Regions from separate parts of the Burkholderia arboris genome, predicted to be linked through region 2. Evidence: riboswitches for the same ligand, from Rfam matches in the RefSeq annotation. Region 2 holds a riboswitch; each other region holds the start of a gene.

Region 1 (7,627 bases), on a different replicon from region 2:
ATGTTGTTCATCAAGTCCGTCGTGATGGGGCTGTCGATCGCGGTGCCGGTCGGCCCGATCGGCATGCTGTGCATTCAGCGCAGCCTGAGCCGCGGCTTTCAGGCGGGGTTCGCGACGGGCATCGGCGCCGCGTGTGCCGATGCGATCTACGGGTTGCTCGGTGCGCTCGGCATCGCGGGTATCGTCACCGCATTCCCGATGCTGACCGTCGGCCTGAAAATTGGCGGCGGCGCGTTCCTCGTGTGGCTCGCGTGGACGATCGGGCGTCAGGCGCCGGCCGCGTCGGCGGTGCAACGCGACCTGCCGCGCACGACCGTCCTGCGCGATTTCCTGACGACGTTCGGCCTCACGCTGTCGAACCCGATGACGATCGTGTCGTTCATCGGGATTTTCGCGGCGCTCGGCCCGCTGCAGGCTGCGCGGGAAGGCGCGATGTGGCCGGCCGTGGCGTGGATGGTCGCCGGCGTGTTCATCGGTTCCGCCACGTGGTGGCTGTGCCTGAGCAGCGCGACTGCGGCGCTGCGCACGAAGCTGTCGTTCGCGTTCATGCACGGGTTGTCGCGCGTGTCGGCCGCCGTCATCGCGGTATTCGGCGCGATCCAGCTGGTCGCGGGTGTGCGCGGCCTGCTCGGGTCCTGACGCGGGGCGCCGTTCTAGCGAGTGCTTGCGGCAGGCAGCGCCGGCAAATGCGCATGCACGAAGCGCGCGATCTCCTGGCTCAGCTCGATGTCCTCCGGCGCACCCATGAACCCGCCGTGCGGCATCCCTTCGAACACGTGCAGCTCGGTGGGCACCTGCGCGCGCCGCAACGCGCGATGCAGGCGCACGGCGTTCGACAGGAACAGGTCGCGCGTGCCGCTCTGGATGAACGTCGGCGGGAAGCCGGCGGCGAAATCGCCGAACAGCGGCGACAGGTACGGATGCGCGAGATCGGCGCCGTTCGCGTACAACAGGTTGTTCGGCATCAGCGACGCGGGCAGCACGACATCGACGAGCCGGTTGGTCTCGAAGCTGTCGCCGGATTCGGTCAGGTCGGCTTCCGGCGACAGCAGCACCAGCGCGGCCGGCAGCGGCAAGCCTTCGTCGCGGGCGCGCAGCACCATCGCGGCTGCGAGATTGCCGCCGGCCGAGCGGCCGCCGATCACGACGTTTTCCGGCGCGTGGCGCGCCAGCACGTGCGCATAGGTCGCGATGCAATCGTCGAGTGCGGCCGGATACGGATGGCCGGGCGGCATGCGGTAGTCGACGCCGTAGCAGCGCATGCCGAGCCGGTCGGCCTGCATTTGCGCGCCGGCGCGGCACGCGGCGCCGCCGCCGACGATCAGTGCGCCGCCGTGCAGGTCGATGTAGGCGCATGCATCGGACACCGGCGCTTCGGGCGTCGCGACATGCACGTCCGCGTGGCCGGCGCGGATCGTCTCGACGCTCGAACGCAGATACCCGGCGAGCTTCTCGACGGCGGCCGCGTAGTGCTCATCGGCGGCCGCCTTCACGCGCATCCACGCGTCGCGATCGTCCAGCGCCGGCATCACGTGCAGCGCATTCAGCGGCACGCCGTCGTTGCCGACGAGTCGTTGCAACGCGCTTCGCGCTTCGTCGCTGATCGATGCCGGGAAAGGCACGACACGGCTCGCCAGTACGACGCCGTCAGGTTTGTCTTTCATCGCTTGAATTCCAGCCGGCGCGTCATGCGGCCGAAGGCCAGTGGCGCAGCATCACGTCGAGCGCATCGAGGCTGCGCGACCACGACGCATCGGAATCCGGCGCGCTGTGCGAGAAGCCGCCGGCGCCTTCGAGCGTCACGTAGCCCATGAAGAAGCCGCCGAGCAGGCGGATCGCATGGGCCTGCTCGGCATCCGGCAGGTCGTAGCTGCGCAGTACGGCCGAGGTCATCCTCACGAGCCGGCCGCCCGCGCTCCCGGCGGCGCGCTCGGCGCTCACCGGATGGCGCGCGGCCGCAAAGCGGCCGGGATGCGCGCGTGCATAGTCGCGATAGACGTTCGCGAGCGCGGCCAGCGCGTCCTTGCCGGTGCGGCCGGCCAGTGCGTCGGTCGCGCGATCGGCGAGCTCCTGCAGCGCGAACAGCGCGATCCGGCTCTTCAGGTCGTCGAAACTCGGGATATGGGAATACAGGCTGGCCAGCTTGACGTCGAAATGCCGCGCGAGCGCTGCGCCGGTGAGCTGTTCGAAGCCGGTTTCATCGGCGAGCTGCGCGCCGGCTTCGACGAGCTTGTCCACGGTAATGCCGGCACGTGCCATGGCGGATGCTATGCAGGTTAGTCAAAAACCTAATTCTATTAGGTTTTGCTGCGATGTCAATTTCCCGTGCGTGCCGGCGCCCGCGACGCAGGCGCCGAGGCGACGCGCCGTCAGAACGTGTAGCTGACCTTGCCGAACGCAGTCCGCCCGAGCGTGTTGTAGCCGTACGCGGTCATGTATTGCCGGTCGAACAGGTTCGACAGCGTGGCCGACACCGTCAGGTGCGAATTGATCCGGTACGACGCGCGCAGGTTCACGGTCAGGTACGACGGCAGGTACGTCGTGTTGACCGGATCGTCGAAGGTCGTCCCGCCGTAGTTCAGCGACGCCCCCGTGCTGAGCGCGTGCAGGTGCAGTTCGTCCCACGTGTGGTCCACGTTCAGGCTGACCGTCTGGCGCGGCCGGCGGTTGAGCCAGCTGTCATGGGTCTCGTCCTGCGGATTCAGGAGGCCGATCGCGACGCTCACCGGCGTGTAGCGGCCGATCGTCCCCTTGTACGACAGGTCGATCCCGCGGATATGCGCGCGGCCGATGTTCATCGGCGAATACGTCGCCGGGTTGTACGCGATCAGGTTGCTGACGCGCGTGTCGTAGATCGCGGCGGTGAACGTGCCGTACGACGTGTTCGCGTCGAGCGCGGCCTCGACCGACGTGCTGCGTTCCGGGCTGAGGTTCGGATTGCCGTAGCCGGGGTAGTACAGGTCGTTGAAACTCGGCAGGCGGAACGCATTGCCGTACGACACGCGCGCCGTATAGACCGGCGTGATCGCCCACGACAGCGCGGCATTGCCGGTGTTCACGCCTTGCCCGGCGATGATCTCGCGACGCCCCGCGAGGAACAGCGTCACGCTGCCGAGCGTGGCCGACTGATGCAGCGAGAACGCGGAGTCGTTGCGCGTCGGTATGCCGCCGGGCGCGTCGATCGGCAGGGACGCCTGTTCGCGCGTGAAGTCGTACCCGAGCTTGCTCTCGCCCGATAGCGGCAGGCCGAACAGGTGGAACCCGCGCTCCTGATGGGTCAGGGAGGTCGACGTGCTGATGCGCTGCGAATTGATCTGGTCGGTCGGGATGGCCGGATCGCTCGCGTAGAGGAATTGGCGATCGTTCGCATAACCGAACGACTGGTCGAACTGCGTATCGGGCGTGATGTCGAGATGGAACGCGAGACCGGTCGTCAGCTGGTGATCGAGCTGGCGGTTCGGATAGCCGCTGTTGTCGTAGGACAGGTCGGAACGGTGATACAGCGCGAACGTCGAGACCGACCAGTTGTCGCGCGCGTAACCGAGGCGCGCATCGAGATCCTGCGCGTGATACGGATTGCGGCCGTCCTCGTGATACGGCAAGACCGGCCGCGTCGAATCGATGCCGGCCGTGTTGTACGTGTGCAGGCCGAGCGAGTAGGTGAGCCCGCCGAGCGCGGCGAGCGGCCCGGTCGACGGCACTGTGCCCGACGTGCGCAACTGCGTGTCGAACGTCTTGTTCGACCCACCGCCGAACGACACGGTGGTCTGGTTCGGCTGGCTCGACGAGCGGCGCGTGAACAGCTGCACGACACCGCCCATCGCGTTGGCGCCGAACGACGCGGCGGCCGGGCCCGAGATCACTTCGACCCGTTCGAACGCTTCCGTCGGCAGGTCGGCCCACGGCGCGATGCCGGTGGTGGGCGAGCCGATGCGGATGCCGTCGATGAACACGGCGACCTGGCTCGCCGACGAGCCGCGGATGCTGACCGATGCGGACGAACCGGGGCCGCCGTTCTGCGAAACGGTCACGCCGGGCAGCGTCGCAAGCGCCTGAGTGATGCTCGGGTCGCTCGGCGAAAGCCGGTCGAGGTCGGTTCGCGTGAGGACCTGGGTCGTCGCATAGCGCCCGTCGAACGATTCGGGCAGGCGACGCGTGTCGGTCACGCTGATCGTCGGCAGGTCGACGCTTTCCGCCGGCTGGGGCGGCTGCTGGAGCGCGGTGTCGCCGGCGGCATGGGCGATCGGGGCGAGCAGCGCGGTGGCGGCGGACGTGGCGAGCAGGTGGCGAATGTTCATGAGACAGCGGGAGAAGGCGTGTTGCGCGTACGGCGGTCGCGAGCGAAGGGCGGGCAGGTTGTGCATGCCGACGGCGTGTCGGTGCGACGCTTCCGGCTGGGAAGCGGATTCGGGAACGAAGGGCATCTGACGGATCCTGAGGTCGGGTCGTCCATGCAACGGGCGACCGCCAACGGCGGTGCTTGCGCATCGGGACACCCCGCCCGGTGCGGCTGCTGGACCTCGGGTCGATGGCAGGTCTCCTGGCTCGCGGGTCGTCATCCGTGCAGGCCTTCCCGGTTTCCCAGTGGCATGCAGTGGCACGGATTCGCCGCTCACAGTTGCGGGGGCAGCCGCAGTTTCGAGGCGTTGCCCCTCCTGCGTTCCCTTTTGATCCCGTCTCCGGGAACCATCAGCGCGCAAGGGTAATGGCGTGCGCTCGGGCGCGTCAATTGCCGCGCCGCGCGGGGATGCGAAAAAACGTCATTACCCGGCAACTGCTTTCCGAATCCTTTCGCTTATGCGCCGGTGTCGTGTTTTTCGTCTGAAGAATCGGGGTGATCGGGCGCCCAGCGCTCGCGCCGGAACCGGCTCGGCGCGACGCCGGTCCAGCGCACGAACGCGCGCCGGAATGCTTCTTCGCCGCCGAAGCCGAGATACGCGGCCACGCGCGTAATCGGCCAGTCCGTCTCGTGCAGGCATCGCCGTGCCGCATCGGCCAGGCATTGTTCGCGCAGCACGTGATAGCCGCTGTCTTCCGCCGCGAGCCGCCGCCGTAACGTCGCGTCGCTGACGCCGAGCCACGCGGCCAGTTCCGCGAGCGCCGGCAGCGCCTGTTCGCGCGCGAGCGCCGCATCGAGAAAACCGCGCACCTGCTGCGCCCATGACACGACGGCCGGCGCCGCATCGATCAGACGAAACGGAAAGTCGACGAGAAACGCGTCGAGCTCGCCCGGCTGCCGGATCACGCGGCAATCGAGCCGCGTCGCGTCGAACGCGAAGCCGTAGGTTTTCCGGCCGACGTCGACCGGCGCGTTGAACAGCCCGAGCAGCGGCACCGCGTCGTCGCGGCGCGGATGGCCGAGCCACACGCCAGTGGGCCGCAGCGGTTGCCCGATCAGCCAGCCGAACAGCTGCAGATAGCAGAACAGGCCGGTCAAGTCGACGAGGCATGCGGCCGGGCTGCGCGTACGACGCAGCGAGTCCATCCGGAACGTCGCGTGGCCGTCGCGCACCGCGAGCGACAGCACGCCGGCGCGCGGCGTCAGCATCTCGCAGAAGTCGCGCGCGCAGCGGATCGCGTCGGCGAGCGTCGCACAGCTCAGCAGGCAGCGGCACATCAGGTCGACTTCCTGCTTGCGCATCGGCGGATGGCCGTTGCCGCGCGCGACCTGCGCCTCGAGCCGCACGATCGCGTCGCGGTACAGCGCGACGAAGCCGCCCGGCGTCGTCGCCGCTTGCTGCGGTTGCGCCGTGCGGTCGGCCGGCGGCGCGCCGCTGCGCGTGAGTTCGCTCAGCAGGCGCGCGTCGAGACCCGGCAGCACGCGTCCGCTCGCCGGCAATACACGCTGTTTCATGAGTCTCCCGATCTGATCGCTGCGACAGGGGCCGGTGAGCGAGCCGGTAGGGGTTCTTGAGCTGCGCCCACGCAAGAATGCTATCCACGCCGGCCGCCTTCGGCCTCGCCGGAACGGCGTAGGCCGGCCAGCCATCCCGACCCGAACGACCACGGACGATACGCGAATGATCCAGATCGTAGACGAAATCACGCTCGCGCCCGAGCGCATTCCCGACGTGCTCGCGCTGCTGCGCGACCGCTATCTGCCGGGCCATGCGGCACGCGGATTGACGGCGGCCGGCCGCTGGGTGTCGCCGCCCGTCGCGGTGCCGGGGCAGCCGAGCACGCTGTGGCTGACGTGGCAGGTCGACGATGCGTATTCCTATTACCGGATGCGCGCGATGACCGATGGCGACGTGGTGGCGTTCTGGATGGCGGTCGACGGGCTGTGCGATGCGCGCCGCCGCCATGTGATGACGGACGCGGACACGCCGCTGCCCGCGCTGACGGAGGCCGACCATGCGGCATGACACCGCGCAGGTATTCGTTTTGACGGATCACGCTGCAAAAGCGATCGAGCACGCATTGCGCGAGGCCGCGCAGGCGTTGCCGGGCGCGAAACGCGTGACGCTCGCGCGCAATCTGGAAGGCTGCTGGGGCGCGGGCGACTACACGCTCGATGTGCTGCGCGAGGAACGATCCGCCGATTCCGCAGCCGATTTCGCCGCACTGGCGCAACTGCCCGGCATTGCGCGCCTCGACGGCGCGGCGTGCCGCGCGATCGGCGGCGGCCTGCGCGAACCCGCGTTACGCGACGGCGTGTGGCGCACGCTGATGTTGCGGGTACGCCCGCAGGCAAGCGAAGCACAGGTTGCCTCGCTCGAGCACGAACTGCTGCACATGCCCGCGTTCATGCCAGGCATCCGCAACTGGCGCCTGAACCGGATCGAAACCCCCGGCGCCTGGACGCACGTGTGGCAACAGGAATTCGCGCAGGTCGACGATCTGCTCGGCGAGTACCTGCTGCATCCGTATCACTGGGGCTGGGTCGACCGCCGGTTCGATGCCGAAAGCCCCGACTGGACGGTCGATGCGATCTCGCATGCGTTCTGTCCGCTCGCGTCGAGCCTGCTGGCCGACACGGCGGCGTGAAGCGCCGCGCACACCCAACCGACAACACCACTGGAGACACGAAGATGCGAGCGCTTCTGATCGACCGCGTCGGTCATTCCGACGCCTTCCGGCTGGCCGACGTGCCGGCGCCGAAACCGGGCCCCGGCGACGTGCTGATCCGCGTCGCGTACGCGGGCGTCAATCCCGCCGACTGGAAATGCCGCGAAGGCTTTCTCGGCGCGTTCATGCAGTACACGTTCCCGTTCGTGATCGGTTTCGATGCGGCGGGAATCGTCGAAGCGGTCGGCGACGGCGTCGCCGGGTTCGAACCCGGCATGCGCGTGTTCGCGCAGACCGACGTTGGCGCGGGGCGCTGGGGTGCGTATGCGGAATACGTCGCGGTGCGCCACGACTCGGTCGTGCGCTTGCCCGACGCGGTGAGTCTTGCGGAAGCGGCCGCGACGCCGACCCCCGCGCTGGCCGCGTGGGCCGGCCTGTTCGACGACGGCGGGCTGCGTGCCGGACAAACCGTGCTGGTGCATGGCGGCGCGGGTGCGGTCGGCACGTTCGCGGTCCAGCTGGCGGCGCAGGCCGGCGCGCGGGTCGCGGCAACGTGTTCGGCGCGCAACCGCGACACGGTCGAATCGCTGGGCGCAGAGATCGCCATCGACTATCGCGC
Region 2 (7,627 bases):
CCGCGGCGGCCACGGCGCGGTGCCGCACAAGGCGATCGATCCGGTCGTCGTGTGCGCGCAGATCGTGCTGGCGCTGCAGACGATCGTGTCGCGCAACGTGTCGCCGCTCGACATGGCGATCGTCACGGTCGGCGCGATCCACGCGGGCGAGGCGCCGAACGTGATTCCCGATCGCGCGCAGATGCGCCTGTCGGTGCGCGCGCTGAAACCCGACGTGCGCGACCTGCTGGAGACGCGCATCAAGGAAGTCGTGCATGCGCAAGCTGCCGTGTACGGCGCGACCGCGACGATCGACTACCAGCGCCGCTACCCGGTGCTCGTCAACGATGCGGAAATGACCGAGTTTGCGTGCAGTGTTGCGCGCGAATGGGTGGGCGAAGCGAACCTGATCGACGGGATGGTGCCGCTCACCGGCAGCGAGGATTTCGCGTTCCTGCTCGAGAAGCGGCCGGGCTGCTACCTGATCATCGGCAACGGTGACGGGGAGGGCGGCTGCATGGTGCACAACCCGGGTTACGACTTCAACGACGCGGCGCTGCCCACCGGCGCGTCGTATTGGGTCAAGCTGGCCGAGGCGTTCCTGGTTTGAAGAAGCAGCGCGGCGGCGTCGCAGCCGCCGTTCGACGTGCGCGTCCGTGAAACGGGGCGCGACAGGACGCGCGTGAATTTGACGCTCCTTGACATCGACGGAACAGGTCGCGTGCTACGCTGCGCGCGACGCCGGATCGGCTCGATGAATACAGGTGTGGATGACATGCGAAAACAGCTTCTGAGCGTGCTGGCGGCTTGTGCGGTCGGCGTTCTGGCAGCCGGGTGCGACGACCAGAAGGTGGCCGACGCGGTGAACGCGATCAAGCCCGATCCAATGGCGTTCGGCAAACTGCAGCCGGGCGTCTCGACGACCGAGGACGTGCTCCGCCAGGCGGGCAAGCCGGAAATGGTCAGGCAGGGCGACGACGGGTCGCAGCGGTTCGAGTATCCGCGCGGCCCGTACGGCACGAGCACCTACATGCTCGATTTCGGGCCCGACGGCCGGCTCGTGTCGATCACGCAGGCACTGACGGCGGCGAACATCGCGAAGGTCGTGCCCGGGATGTCGAAGGACGACGTGCGGCAACTGCTCGGCAAGCCGACCGAGGTCGCGCAATACGCGCTGAGCCATGAAGAGGTGTGGAGCTGGCACTGGGCCGAGGGCGGCGTATCGGGCGACGCGATGTTCAACGCGCATTTCTCGCCCGACGGCACCGTGATCCGCACTTCGCGTTCGGAAGCGCCGGGCCGCGAAAAGCCCTGACATCGCGGCACCTCGCCGGTTTTCGGTCAGAACGCCGTGCCGCCGAACAGCGCCGCCGCCGCCGCCGGATTCGACGGCCAATACATGTGCATGTACGTCGCGACGATTGCGCCGTGGCGATAGACGGCTTCGCCGCTACCCGGCACGCCGTCGGGGCGTGCCGCATGCGCGACCGGATCGAGCGGCGTCGCGAGCCGCGAGTAGTGGAACGTGTGACCACGCATCGGTCCGGTGCGCGTATCGAGCTGCTGCATGCCGAGCGCGGCGAACCGGCGCTGCATCGTCGCCTGCCCCGGCAGCAGGCCGAGCATCGACGTCGTCGCACCGTCCGCATCGGTCAGCGATTCACTGAGATACACCATCCCCCCGCATTCCGCGACGATCGGCCGGCCGGCCGCCGCATGCGCGCGAATCGTCCGTGCCGTTTCGTCATTCGCCGCAAGCGTCGCCGCATGCAGTTCCGGATAGCCGCCCGGCAGGAACAGCGCGTCGCAATCATCCGGCACGGGTTCGTCGGCGAGCGGCGAGAAGAATCGCAACTGCGCACCGAACGCGTCGAGCAGCGCGAGATTCGCCGGATAGATGAACGAGAACGCCGCATCGCGCGCAATCGCGATCCGCTTGCCGGCGAGCGAGCGCGGCAGCGGCGCCGCGGCGTCCGGTTCCGCGAACGCGACGGCCGGCGGCAATTCAGCCAGCGCCGTCTGCACGAGCACGTCGGCCGCGCGATCGAGCCGTGCCTCGAGATCGTCGATGTCGGCCGGCTGGTGCAGGCCGAGATGCCGCTCCGGCAGCGCGATGCCCGCATCGGCCGGTACGTGCCCGAGCCAGCGGAGGTCGCTGGGCAGCGCCTGTTGCAATAATTCCGCATGACGTGCCGAGCCGACGCGGTTCGCGAGCACCCCGTGAAACGGCAGCCCCGACCTGAACCGTGCGAGCCCGAATGCGATCGCCGCGAACGTCTGCGCCATCGCCTTCGCGGAAATCACCGCGACGACCGGCACGCCGAACGCGGCTGCGAGATCGGCACTGCTTGGCGTGCCGTCGAACAGCCCCATCACGCCTTCGATCAGGATCAGGTCCGCGTCGCGCGCGGCATCGGCAAGCAGCGCGCGGCAGCCGGCCTCGCCGACCATCCCGAGGTCGAGCGCATGCACGGGGGCGCCGCTCGCGCGTTCGAGCAGCATCGGATCGAGAAAGTCGGGCCCGGTCTTGAACACGCGCACACGGCGGCCGAGCCGGCGGTGCAGCCGCGCGAGGCCGGCCGTCACCGACGTCTTGCCCTGGCCCGACGCGGGCGCACTGACGAACAGCGCGGGGCAGGCGGGCATGCTCAGAACTCCACGCCGCGCTGCGCCTTCACGCCTTGCTCCTTGTACGGATGCTTGACGAGCCGCATTTCGGTGACGAGGTCGGCCGCGTCGATCAGCGCATCGGGCGCATGCCGCCCGGTCACGACGACGTGGACCGAAGCGGGGCGCGCGGCAAGCGCCGCGAGCACTTCGTCGAGCGGCAGGTATTCGTACTTCAGCACGGTGTTCAGCTCGTCGAGGATCACCATGCGGTAGTCGCCGCTTTCGATCATCCGGCGCGCCTCGTCCCAGCCCTTGCGCGCGGTCGCGATATCGGCGTCGCGGTTCTGCGTGTTCCACGTATAGCCGTCGCCCATCGTCACGAAATCGCATTCGGCAACCGCGCCGAGGAAGTCGCGCTCGGACGTGTGCAGCGCGCCCTTGATGAACTGCACGACGCCGAGCCGCATGCCATGGCCGAGCACGCGCACGGCCATGCCGAACGCAGCCGTGCTCTTGCCCTTGCCGTTGCCGGTATTGACGATCAGCAGCCCCTTTTCGTGGGTGGCGGCGGCCTGTTTCTTCTCGTGGCCGGCGCGGCGGCGTTCGGTCATCCGCTGATGGGATTCGGCATCGGTCTTCATCGGAAATCGTCCTGTCGAAAGCGAAACAAAGGGTTCAGAGCGGGCCGGCGAGCGCGACCGTCACGCCGTCCCGGATGGACTTGGGGCCCAGCAGGCGGCCACGCGGCGCTGCAAGCTGCGCACAGGGCTCGGCCACGCCCGCAACACCGAAGCGTGCAAGCGCGGCGTCCGACGGACCGCTCGCGGCCAGTTCGGGACGGCTCGCCAGCTGCATCGCGTCGAATGCGACGAGCGGCCAGCCGCGTCGCGCGCACAGCGTGCGCAGCGCACGGGCACGCGCCTTGTCGGCGAGCGTCGCGACGAGCGCCGGTTCGGCGGCCGGGTAACGCGCCAACGCTGCGCGGATCGCGGCATCGAGTTGCGCGGCCGTGACGTCCGCGCGAAAGCCGATGCCGAGCGCGACACGCATCATGCGCGGCCGCCGAGCGCCGCACGCACCGCCGGATCGTCCGCGAGCGCCGCGACGCGGCCGATCACGACGATCGCCGGCGAACCGAGTCCGGTCGCGCCGACGCGTTCGACGAGGCTGTCGAGCGTCGCAAGCACGTGCCGCTGTTCGGGGCGCGTCGCGTTCTCGATCGCCGCGCACGGCGTATCGCCGGGCAGGCCGCCTTCGCGCAGCGCCGCTGCAATCGTGTCGAGCCGGCGGATGCCCATGTAGATCACGATCGTCATGCGCGTGGCCGCGAGCGCGCGCCAGTCGGGCTCGTCGGCGCCAGCGCCATGGCCCGTGACGAAGATCACGCCCTGCGCGTCGCCGCGCTGAGTGACCGGAATGCCGAGTGCGGCCGGCGCGGCGATGCCGGCGGTGATGCCGTTCACGACCTCGACCGGAAAACCCGCCGCGCCAAGCGCGGCCAGTTCCTCGCCGCCGCGGCCGAACACGAACGGATCGCCGCCCTTGAGCCGCGCGACGCTACGGCCCGCGCGCAGATGCGCGAGCATCGCGGCGACGATCGCGTCCTGCGGCGTCGACGCATGGCCGCCGCGCTTGCCGACGTGCTCGATCTGCGCGTCGGTGCGCGCATGGCGCAGCACGTCGGGGTTCACGAGATCGTCGACGAGCAGTACGTCGGCCATGCCGATCGCGCGCACGGCCCTGAGCGTCAGCAGGTCGGCGTCGCCGGGGCCGGCGCCGATGAGCCAGGCGCGGCTCATCGCACGCGGCACGGTACGCACCGTGTCGAAACAGTGGAAAAGAAAAGGCGGGCGGCACATCGGCGGCCGGCGGACAGGCAATGCATGACGGATCGGGCGAAGCCCGCGCGAACGCGGGCGGAATGCGCACCCCATCCGTCCCCCGCGGATCGGGCGTTCGGCGAGCATCGGGCTCGCCCCTTGCGTCGGCCGGTATCCGGGCTGGCCGCTTGCCAGGCCGCAGCCTTCCCGCCCGGTGAAGGGCAGTGGCATCGCGGGCGGCCTGGGCGCGTGCGCGGGGAGCGCGTCGCGCAGGCGGCGTACCGTTGCGGGGACAGCACAGGCCGGGCGGTCATCCGCCTCCTGTTTCCCGTTTAACTGCATGCACGGAATGCGCATGCGAGCACCGAACGCGGCGCATACGATAGCACACGGTTCGCCCGCGCGAACCGGCCACGGAAGGCCTCCGGCGCGGCGCGAGGGCGGTGCGGAACGCAGTCCCGCGGCCCGTGCCGCCTTGACGCTCCTGCCCCCGCCGCCTACACTCGCACGCGTTTTGGTGCTCGCGCGCGCCTTCCGGCGTGCGCAGTTAAACGGGAAACAGGGAGCTTGCCTGCGTCGCAGTCGAGCCAACCTGTGCTGCCCCCGCAACGGTAAGCGAACGCATCGTGCCCGCCGCGATGCAGCGCCGCTTCGCCGCATGCCGCCCGCATGCGGACGACCGCCACTGGATGCCCTGCGCATCCGGGAAGGCGAAGCGGCGTGTTCGTCAGTCCGGATACCGGCCTAAACATTGGGGTTCAGCGCCGCGGGGAGGCGGCGCATCGTCCACGACCGTAGCGTGCCCGACACCCGAGCGTTTCCCGATTCCCGACGTCCGGCCGCCTGCGCGAGTGCGCATGTTCCGGTGCGATGAAGGGCCGGACCGCGCGGGGCCGCGTAGCGACGGCCGTGTTGGCATTCTTCATGTCGACCGTTCGCCAAGGAGCGTCATGCCCGATTCGTTGTTTCGCCTGTTCAACGACAGTCCGTCCGGGTTGCGCGGCAAGATCGTCGCGATCTATGCGCTGCTGATCGCCTTCAACGCAGGCGCGTGGATCTGGGCATTCGCCGCTTTCCACGGCCAGCCCGTGCTGCTCGGCACCGCGCTGCTCGCGTACGTGTTCGGGCTGCGTCATGCGGTCGACGCCGACCACATCGCGGCCATCGACAACGTCACGCGCAAGCTGATGCAGGAGGGGCGCAGCCCGCTCGGCGCGGGCCTGTTCTTCTCGCTCGGCCATTCGACGGTCGTGATCGTGATGTCGGTCGTGGTGACGCTCACGGCCGCGTCGCTCGCGCGCTTCGAGAGCATGAAAGCGTGGGGCGGCGTGATCAGCACGAGCGTGTCGGCGTTCTTCCTGCTGGTGCTCGCGATCGCGAACCTGCTGATCCTGATTTCCGTCTACCGGACCTTTCGCGCCGCGCGGCGCGGCGAGCCGATCGTCGACGCCGATCTCGACATGCTGCTGAACCAGCGCGGCGTGCTCGCGCGCCTGTTCCGCCCGCTGTTCCGGCTCGTGTCGCGCAGCTGGCACCTGTATCCGGTCGGCTTCCTGTTCGGTTTCGGCTTCGACACGGCGACCGAGATCGCGCTGTTCGGTATCTCGGCGGCGCAGGTGCAGGGCGGGCTGTCGTTCTGGTCCGTGATGGCGCTGCCGATGCTGTTCACCGCCGGCATGACGCTCGTCGACACGACCGACGGCATCCTGATGATGGGCGCGTATCGCTGGGCGTACGTGCGGCCGATCCGCAAGATCTACTACAACATGACGATCACCTTCGTGTCGGTGCTGGTCGCCGCGCTGATCGGCGGCATCGAGGTGCTCGCGCTGCTCGCGGACAAGCTGTCGCTGCAGGGCCCGGTGTGGGACTTCGCGTCGATGGTGGCGTCGCACTTCGGCATGCTCGGCTATGTCGTGATCGGCCTGTTCCTCGCATGCTGGCTCGTGTCGGCCCTGATCTACCGGTTAAAGCGCTACGACGAGATCGACGTGACGATCTCGGCCTGACTCTCCCTTACGACCCTGGATATTCCATGACCCTACGCAAGCTTCCCGTCACGATCGTCACGGGCTTTCTCGGCAGCGGCAAGACGACGCTGATGCGCCACATCCTGCAACACGCCGAAGGCCGCCGCATCGCGGTGATCGTCAACGAATTCGGCGAACTCGGCATCGACGGCGAGATCCTCAAGGGCTGCGGCATCGGCTGCGAGGACGCCGATGGCGCGCCGGGCGAAGCGTCCGGCCAGCTGTACGAACTCGCGAACGGCTGCCTGTGCTGCACCGTGCAGGAAGAGTTCTATCCGGTGATGGAAGCGCTCGTCGAGCGCCGCGCGGACATCGACCACGTGCTGATCGAGACGTCGGGCCTTGCGCTGCCGAAGCCGCTCGTGCAGGCGTTCAACTGGCCGACGATCCGCAACAGCTTCACGGTCGACGCGGTCGTGACCGTCGTCGACGGGCCGGCCGCCGCGAGCGGCCAGTTCGCGGAAAACCCGCAGGCCGTCGACGCGCAGCGCCGCGCCGATCCGAACCTCGACCACGAATCGCCGCTGCACGAACTGTTCGCCGATCAGCTGTCGTCGGCCGATCTGGTGATCGTGAACAAGGCCGATCTCGTCGGCGACGCGGAGTTTGCGCAGATCGAAACCGCGATCCGTGACGAGATCCCGCCGCAGGTGAAGATCGTGCGCGCGACACGCGGCGAGCTCGACCTCGCGATGCTGCTCGGCCTCGAATCGGCGTCGGAAGAAACGATCCACCTGCGTCACGACCATCACGGCTCGGCTGACGACGGCGATCACGATCACCATCACGACGATTTCGACTCGGTGGTCGTGTCCGGCGACGCCGGCACGCGCGAAGCGACGATCGCCGCGCTGCAGCGCGTCGTCGAAGCGCACACGATCTACCGCGCGAAAGGCTTTGCCGCGCTGCCCGGCGCGCCGATGCGGCTCGTGATCCAGGGGGTCGGGCGCCGTTTCGACAGCTATTTCGACCGTCGCTGGCAGGACGGCGAAACGCGCGCGAGCCGCTTCGTGCTGATCGGCGAGGATCTCGACGCGGCCGCACTGCAACGCGCGTTCGACGCCGCGTGCGCGGCCGAGCTGCAACAGGCGTAACGCACGATGCATCTGCTGCGCACCACGCCGGGCGGCTTCGTCGACGATACGCAGGGTGTCGTCCGGATCGACCAGCAGCCGGCCGACATCGTGA
Region 3 (7,627 bases), on a different replicon from region 2:
AGCGGACGTCGATCCCGAGTGCCTGGTTCCAGCGATTCGCGATCGGCGCGAGATGCGGGTAGAGCGTCGCGCGCAATTCGGCGATGAGCGCAGGCAACGGGTACGCGAAGTACTTGTATTCGCCGCGGCCGAACCCGTGCCGTGCCATCACGACGCGTGAACGATAGAGCGCATCCCGTGGATAGAGCGATGCGAGCGCATCGCATTCGCGTGCCGGCATCAGGCCCGGCACGTGCGCGCATCCGTAGCGATCGAGTTCGGTATCGACGGTCGACCAGTCGATCGCATCGACGCGTTGTGCGATGTCCGTCGATTCGACGGCAGGTTGCAGATCGGCAATGTTCACAGGTGCCCCTCGATTCATCCGCAACGTGGCGCCGTGCGGTTGCGCACGGTCGAATCCACGACGAAAGTTGATGAACCCAGTCTAGCGGCGTCCGTGTGCGGATGCGTTCCAGATCTTGCGCTTCAATTCGGAGGGGGAAACGGGAAGACGCGGCACCGACATACCCAATGAGGTGACGTGCTCGAGCGAAGAGGCGAAGAGGCGAAGAGGCGAAGAGGCGAAGAGGCGAAGAGGCGAAGAGGCGAAGAGGCGAAGAGGCGAAGAGGCGAAGAGGCGAAGAGGCGAAGAGGCGAAGAGGCGACGATCCGGTCAGCCGCAGCCGCAGCCGCAGCCGCAGCCGCAGCCGCAGCCGCAGCCACAGCCACAGCCACAGCCACAGCCACAGCCACAGCAGGCGACCGGCTCCACCGGCCACCCGCCGCAACCAAAATCAGGTCAGCGACCGGAACAGCCAGTAGAGTCCCGCCGCCAGTGCGATCGACGCCGGCAGCGTCAGCACCCACGCGAGGACGAGGCTGCGCACCGTGCTCCATTGCAATCCGGACCCGTTCGCCGCCATCGTGCCCGCGACGCCCGACGACAGCACGTGGGTCGTCGAGACGGGCAGCCCGTACATGTCGGCCGCGCCGATCGTCAGCATCGCGACGAGTTCGGCCGATGCGCCCTGTCCGTACGTCAGATGCTGCTTGCCGATTTTCTCGCCGACGGTCACGACGATCCGCTTCCAGCCGACCATCGTGCCGAGTCCCAGCGCGATCGCGACGGCGACCTTCACCCACGTCGGAATGAACTTGGTCGCGTGGTCGAGCTGCGTGCGATAGTTGTCGATCGCGAGCTTGTCGTCGGCCGCGAACGCCGGCTGACCCGACTTCTCGATCAGGCGAATTGCTTCGGATACCAGATACATCGTGTTGCGCACGTTATCGACGTCGCGCTGCGGCACGGCCGCCATTGAGCCCGATGCGCCGACTGCCGTCGCGAGCGACGTGGACAGTTGCGCCACGGCCGGCAGCACGGCGGGCGTCAGTTCGCGACGCTGCACGTAGTGTTCGACGTCGGTGCGCGGGTTCGCGGACGGCGCGACGCCGTTCGTGTACTTCCCGAACGTCGCGGCCGCCTGGTTCGCGACGGCAACGAACGTCTGCGATTCGGCCGGGGTGACGGCCTTGTTCAAGGCATACGCGGTCGGCACCGTGCCGATCAGGATCAGCATGATGAGCCCCATCCCTTTCTGCCCGTCGTTCGAACCGTGCGCGAACGACACGCCCGTGCAGGTCAGGATCAGCAGGCAGCGAATCCAGAACGGCGGCGGTTGATCCTTCGGCGGCTCCTTGTACAGCGCCGGAATCCGCACGAGCGCCTTCAGCACGAGGAGCAGCAACGACGCGCACAGGAAGCCGACGATCGGCGAGAACAGCAGCGACTTGCCCACGCCGAGCGCCTGGCCCCAGTCGACGCCGCTCGTGCCGGACGGCCCGTGCATCAGCTGGTTCATCAGCCCGACGCCGATGATCGACCCGATCAGCGTATGCGAGCTCGATGACGGCAATCCGAAATACCAGGTTGCGAGGTTCCACACGATCGCGGCGATCAGCAGCGCGAACACCATCGCGAAGCCCGAGCCGCTGCCGACCTGCAGGATCAGCTCGACCGGCAGCAACTGCAGGATGCCGAATGCGACTGCGCCGCTCGAGACCATCACGCCGAGGAAGTTCCACATGCCCGACCAGATCACCGCGACGTTCGGCGTCAGCGAGTGCGTATAGATCACGGTGGCGACCGCGTTCGCGGTGTCGTGGAAGCCGTTGACGAATTCGAAGCCGAGTGCGATCAGCAGCGCGGCGCCGAGCAGCAGGTAAGGGAACAGCTTTCCTTCGCGGACCGGTGACAGATCGTCGATCAGGTGCGTGGCGATATAGACGGCGCCGAGCACGAGCACCAGCAGGAAGACGGCATAGCCGACCTGCCTGGTGCGTTCGACGGAGCCCGGCGTGTTCGGTGCGGACGAAGCAGGTTGATTCATGACGGCATCTCGTAAGGGAACCGCGTCCGATCCTAGCTGCGGCTAGCCGTCAGTTTGATGACAGTCGGGAGGACGAACGGTGTGTCTTGCAGATGCGTAAGGTGATTGAAGGCATGCATTCGTGACGCGACGTACCGGCACGCATCGTTGCCCACATCGTGAGCGCAATGCGGGCCTACGCGTTGCCGTCCGCAATCAACGTCCATCCATCCGGCGATGCAACGAGCGTCGTGCAGGACAGCGGCGCGACGCCGATACGGGTTGCCGCCCTGGAATCCATCCGCAGCGCATGGGCGGCGGCCGCGCGAACGATCGGCGCATGCGTGATCGCGACGATGTCGCGGTCGTGTCGCAGCGCATTCAACCATGTGCCGACGCGGCGCATGGCTGCTTCGAACGATTCGCCGCCGTGCGGCGCCGCGGACGGGTCGCCGATCCACGTACCCAGTTCGTCCGGCAAGTCGCGTGCAAGGTCGTGCAAGCGCTTGCCGCGCCAGTTTCGGCAATCGATGTCGCGCAGCGCGTCGTCAGTTTCGGAGCGCAGACCGAGTGCGTCGGCGGTCTGCCGTGCACAGCGTGCAGGGCTGCACAGCGCGAGCGAGCCGGCGATGCTTGCCCACCGGTCGCGCAATGCAGCGGCTTCGGCGAGCCCGTGTGCATCGAGCGGATCGTCGTCGGGAAACGTGCCGGTGCGCATCGCCCGGGTCGATGCATGCGCGATCAGGTACAGCGTGGCAGGCAGGGTCATGTCGGGCTTTGTAGGATCCGGGCCGGGGGCAATCGTTCGCGAGCGGTCCCTTCATTCCGCGAACGTTCGCGCGTACAATTCGCCCGATACGAAACGCGGAAGCCGGTGCAATCCCGGCGCGGTCGCGCCACTGTAACCGGTGATCGATGATCCCGGAAGCCAGACCTGCCTTCGTACCCATCCAACATTTGCCGGGGCGCGATTCCCCTGAGGTGCATCCATGAGCGAAGCAGTGCTGAAGCCGGCAGTCGTGCCGGCACCCATCCCCGTCCGTGAACTGTTGCCCTGGGCCATATTCGTCGGCCTGATCCTGTTGCTCGCGCTTTATTTCGTCGGCGCGGAACAGGGCGCAACGTCGCTCGTGCCGGGCATGTACGTTCACGAATTCGTCCACGACGGCCGCCATCTGCTCGGCTTTCCCTGCCACTGACGCGGAGGTCAAGATGGTCGGAAAGCTGCTCATGCGCGGGATGCTCGCAGGCATCGCCGCGGGCCTCCTCACGTTCGGTTTCGCGAAAATCGTCGGCGAACCGCAAGTCGATCAGGCAATCTCCTTCGAAGAAAAAGCCGACGCTGCCAAAGGCGAGGCACCGGAGCCCGAACTGGTCAGCCGCCACACGCAGGCCGGCCTCGGCCTGCTGACGGGTGTCGTGACCTACGGCGCGGCATTCGGCGGGCTGTTCTCGCTGGTCTTCGCGTTTGCCTATGGGCGAGGCAGCCGCCTCCCCGCGCGACCGCTGGCCGCGTGGCTCGCGCTGGCGGCGTTCATCGCGCTCGTGATCGTGCCGAACCTCAAGTACCCGGCCAATCCACCGTCGGTCGGCGATCCCGACACGATCGGCTATCGCACGGGCCTGTTTTTCCTGATGATCGCGATCTCGGTCGCGACGATGGTGTTCTCGGTCAGCGTGCGCCGCCATTTGCTGGCAAAGCTCGGCCAGTGGAACGCGTCGATCGTCGCCGGGCTCGTGTTTGTCGCGATCATCGCGGCCGTGCAGATCGGGCTGCCGTCGGTCAGCGAGTTACCGGCCGATTTCCCGGCGGCCGTGCTGTGGAAGTTCCGCGTTGCGGCTATCGGCATGCAGGTGATCATGTGGACGACGATCGGGCTGCTGTTCGGCGCGTGGGTCGAGCGCAGCGAACGCATCGGCCTGCGCGCCGCCTGACGCGCAGCGCAACCGGGCGCGCCTAGCGCAGCATGCGCGGCATGCGCGGCGCGCTCCACGTCGATTCGCGCGCCAGCGCGACGAACGCGGCCAGATAGTCGATCGAGGCGTCCGCTTCGCGGATGCCGAGGAAGATCTGCTTCGCGATTCCCTTCTTGCCGAGCTTGACCGGCACGACCGGCATCCGGTCCGCGTACTCGTCGGCCAGCCATCTCGGCAGCGCGGCCACGCCGCGTTCGCTCGCCACCATTTGCAACATGATGTCGGTCGTCTCGATCGACTTGTGCCGCCGAGGCACGATGCCGGCCGGCGTCAGGAACTGGTTGTAGATGTCGAGCCGGTCGGTTTCGACCGGGTACGTGATCAGGATCTCGTCGGTCAGTTGCTCGGGCGTCACGTAGTCGGCGTTCGCGAACCGGTGCGAGTCGGCGACCACCAGCACCTGCTCGTAGTCGAACACGGGATCGAAGCGCAGGCCCGGCTTGTTCAGCGGATCGGGCGTCACGAGCACGTCGATGTCATAGCCGAACAGCGCGCCGATACCGCCGAACTGGAAGCGTTGCTTCACGTCCACGTCGACGTCGGGCCAGCGCGACAGGTACGGCGACACGACCTTCAGCAGCCACTGGTAGCACGGGTGGCACTCCATCCCGATGCGCAGCGTGCCGCGCTCGCCCTTCGCGTACTGCTTCATCCGCTCCTCGGCAAGCTCGAACTGCGGCAGCAGCCGGTTCGCCAGTTTCAGCAGATATTGGCCGCCCTGTGTGAGCCGCAGGCCACGGCCTTCGCGGTCCCAGATCGGCGTGCCGAGCTGCTGCTCGATTTTCCGGACGGTATGGCTGAGCGCCGATTGCGTGAGGTGCAGCGCATTGGCGGCCGCGGTCAGTGAGCCCTGGCGCTCGACTTCACGAATGACGACGAGATGGAATCGTTCCAGCATGGATTTTGCCTGTGCAACGAATGCATGAGAAATTTTAATGGATAAATGAAATAATGCCATTTTATTTCATGGTTTGAAATCCCTATGATGACTGCCGGATCTTCAATTTTTCTCTGGACGGCAGCTTCATGGTTACGACACACAACCTCGGTTTTCCGCGCATCGGCGCGAAGCGCGAACTCAAGTTCGGTCTCGAGCGCTACTGGAAGGGCGAGTCGTCGCGCGACGCGCTGAAGGCGCTCGGCACCGAGCTGCGTCAGCGCCACTGGCACGACCAGCGCGATCTCGATCTCGCGCCGATCGGCGACTTCGCGTTCTACGACCAGGTGCTCGACATGAGCTTCACGCTCGGTAACCTGCCGAAGCGCGTGCAGGACTTCCACGGCGATGCGCTCGACAACTATTTCCGCGTCGCGCGCGGCCGCTCGGCGCAGTCGGCGGAAGAACACGCCGCATGCTGCGGCGGTGTCGCGGCCGGTGAAATGACGAAGTGGTTCGACACGAACTATCACTACATCGTGCCGGAGTTCCACGCGGACACGAACTTCTCGCTCGACCCGTCGCGCCTGCTGCAGCAACTGGCCGAGGCAAACGCGCAGGGCGTGAACGCGAAGCCGGTGATCCTCGGCCCCGTCACATACCTGTGGCTCGGCAAGGCGAAGGACGAATCCGATCGGCTCGCGCTGCTGCCGAAGCTGCTGCCCGTGTACGGCGCGCTGCTCGACACGCTGACCGCGCAGGGCGTCGAATGGGTGCAGATCGACGAACCGATTCTCGTGGCCGAGCTCGATGCCGAATGGCGCCAGGCGTTCCGTACCGCGTATGCCGCGCTGGAAACGCGCCGCATCAAGGTGTTGCTCGCCACCTACTTCGGCCAGCTTCAGGACAACCTGACGCTCGCTGCCTCGTTGCCGGTCGACGGCCTGCATGTCGACGCGATCAACGCACGCGACGAAATCGACGCACTGGTACGTGAACTGCCGCCCGAGCGCGTGCTGTCGGTGGGCGCGATCAACGGCCGCAACATCTGGAAGACGGACCTGAACGCGACGCTCGACTGGCTCGAACCGCTCGCTCAGCAGCTCGGCGATCGCCTGTGGCTCGCGCCGTCGTGCTCGCTGCTGCACGTGCCGGTCGATTTCGCGAGCGAGGAGAAGCTCGATGCGGAAATCCGCTCGTGGCTTGCGTTCGCGCTGCAGAAACTCGACGAACTGACGGTGCTCGCGACCGCGCTGAACGAAGGCCGCGACAAGGTGGCCGATTCGCTCGCCGCGAATGCCGCCGCGATCGATTCGCGCCGCCGCTCGCCGCGCGTGAACAACCCGGCGGTGAAGGCCGCGATTGCGCGCATCGACGCGCAGCTCGGCAACCGCGTGAGCCCGTACACGCAACGTGCGTCGAAGCAGTCGGCACGACTGAACCTGCCGGCCTTCCCGACGACGACGATCGGTTCGTTCCCGCAGACCGCCGAAATCCGCCAGGCGCGCAGCCAGTTCAAGGCCGGCGCGCTGGACGAGGCCGGCTACCGCACGGCGATGCAGGCCGAGATCGAACGCAGCGTCCGCGAGCAGGAAGCGCTCGAACTCGACGTGCTCGTGCACGGCGAAGCCGAGCGCAACGACATGGTCGAATACTTCGGCGAGCAGCTCGACGGCTACGCATTCAGCCAGTTCGGCTGGGTGCAGTCGTACGGTTCGCGCTGCGTGAAGCCGCCGATCCTGTTCGGCGACATCAGCCGCCCGAAGGCCATGACGGTCGAATGGATCGCGTACGCGCAGTCGCTGACGACCAAGCCGATGAAGGGCATGCTGACCGGCCCCGTGACGATCCTGAACTGGTCGTTCGTGCGCGACGACCAGCCGCGCTCGGTGTCGTGCTACCAGCTCGCGCTCGCGATCCGCGAGGAAGTGCTCGATCTCGAGAAGGCGGGCGTGCGCGTGATCCAGATCGACGAGGCCGCGCTGCGCGAAGGGTTGCCGCTGCGCCGCGTGCAATGGGGCGAGTACCTGAAGTGGGCGGTCGAGTCGTTCCGCATCACCGCGAACGGCGTGCAGGACGAGACGCAGATCCACACGCACATGTGCTATTCGGAGTTCAACGACATCATCGTGTCGATCGCGGACATGGATGCGGACGTGATCACGATCGAGACGTCGCGTTCGGACATGGAGTTGCTCGACGCGTTCGACAACTTCAAGTATCCGAACGAAATCGGGCCGGGCGTGTACGACATCCATTCTCCGAACATCCCGACGCAGGCGCACATCGTCGGCCTGATGAAGAAGGCGGCCGAACGGATTCCGGCGGAACGCCTGTGGGTGAATCCGGATTGCGGCCTGAAGACGCGCCAGTGGGCGGAAGTGATTCCGGCGCTGACGAACATGGTCGCTGCGGCGAAGACATT

What was found. A riboswitch is a leader RNA that binds a small molecule or an ion and turns the genes downstream of it on or off. The one in region 2 is predicted to bind cobalamin.
Region 1: it holds a riboswitch for cobalamin, as region 2 does, so the genes downstream of both, OHZ10_RS27135 (TonB-dependent receptor domain-containing protein) here and cobA (uroporphyrinogen-III C-methyltransferase) in region 2, are expected to answer to the same signal.
Region 3: it holds a riboswitch for cobalamin, as region 2 does, so the genes downstream of both, OHZ10_RS32640 (CbtB domain-containing protein) here and cobA (uroporphyrinogen-III C-methyltransferase) in region 2, are expected to answer to the same signal.

Annotation. Positions count from the first base shown of each region.
Region 1 is NZ_CP109822.1:2,192,649-2,200,275, reverse strand. Features, by position in the region: gene OHZ10_RS27150 (LysE family translocator) at 1-639, shown strand; gene OHZ10_RS27145 (alpha/beta hydrolase) at 654-1,664, opposite strand; gene OHZ10_RS27140 (TetR/AcrR family transcriptional regulator) at 1,687-2,259, opposite strand; gene OHZ10_RS27135 (TonB-dependent receptor domain-containing protein) at 2,370-4,298, opposite strand; cobalamin riboswitch at 4,514-4,706, opposite strand; gene OHZ10_RS27130 (AraC family transcriptional regulator) at 4,796-5,854, opposite strand; gene OHZ10_RS27125 (hypothetical protein) at 6,021-6,365, shown strand; gene OHZ10_RS27120 (Dabb family protein) at 6,355-6,987, shown strand; gene OHZ10_RS27115 (NADP-dependent oxidoreductase) at 7,032-7,627, shown strand, end outside.
Region 2 is NZ_CP109821.1:1,839,192-1,846,818, forward strand. Features, by position in the region: gene OHZ10_RS08685 (M20 aminoacylase family protein) at 1-589, shown strand, start outside; gene bamE (outer membrane protein assembly factor BamE domain-containing protein) at 755-1,294, shown strand; gene OHZ10_RS08695 (cobyrinate a,c-diamide synthase) at 1,321-2,625, opposite strand; gene cobO (cob(I)yrinic acid a,c-diamide adenosyltransferase) at 2,628-3,230, opposite strand; gene OHZ10_RS08705 (cobalamin biosynthesis protein) at 3,265-3,642, opposite strand; gene cobA (uroporphyrinogen-III C-methyltransferase) at 3,639-4,448, opposite strand; cobalamin riboswitch at 4,559-4,794, opposite strand; cobalamin riboswitch at 4,908-5,171, shown strand; gene OHZ10_RS08715 (HoxN/HupN/NixA family nickel/cobalt transporter) at 5,360-6,418, shown strand; gene cobW (cobalamin biosynthesis protein CobW) at 6,445-7,533, shown strand; gene cobN (cobaltochelatase subunit CobN) at 7,540-7,627, shown strand, end outside.
Region 3 is NZ_CP109822.1:3,396,605-3,404,231, reverse strand. Features, by position in the region: gene OHZ10_RS32655 (2OG-Fe(II) oxygenase) at 1-346, opposite strand, end outside; gene OHZ10_RS32650 (inorganic phosphate transporter) at 777-2,369, opposite strand; gene OHZ10_RS32645 (histidine phosphatase family protein) at 2,545-3,117, opposite strand; cobalamin riboswitch at 3,167-3,304, shown strand; gene OHZ10_RS32640 (CbtB domain-containing protein) at 3,338-3,547, shown strand; gene OHZ10_RS32635 (CbtA family protein) at 3,561-4,283, shown strand; gene OHZ10_RS32630 (LysR family transcriptional regulator) at 4,306-5,223, opposite strand; gene metE (5-methyltetrahydropteroyltriglutamate--homocysteine S-methyltransferase) at 5,352-7,627, shown strand, end outside.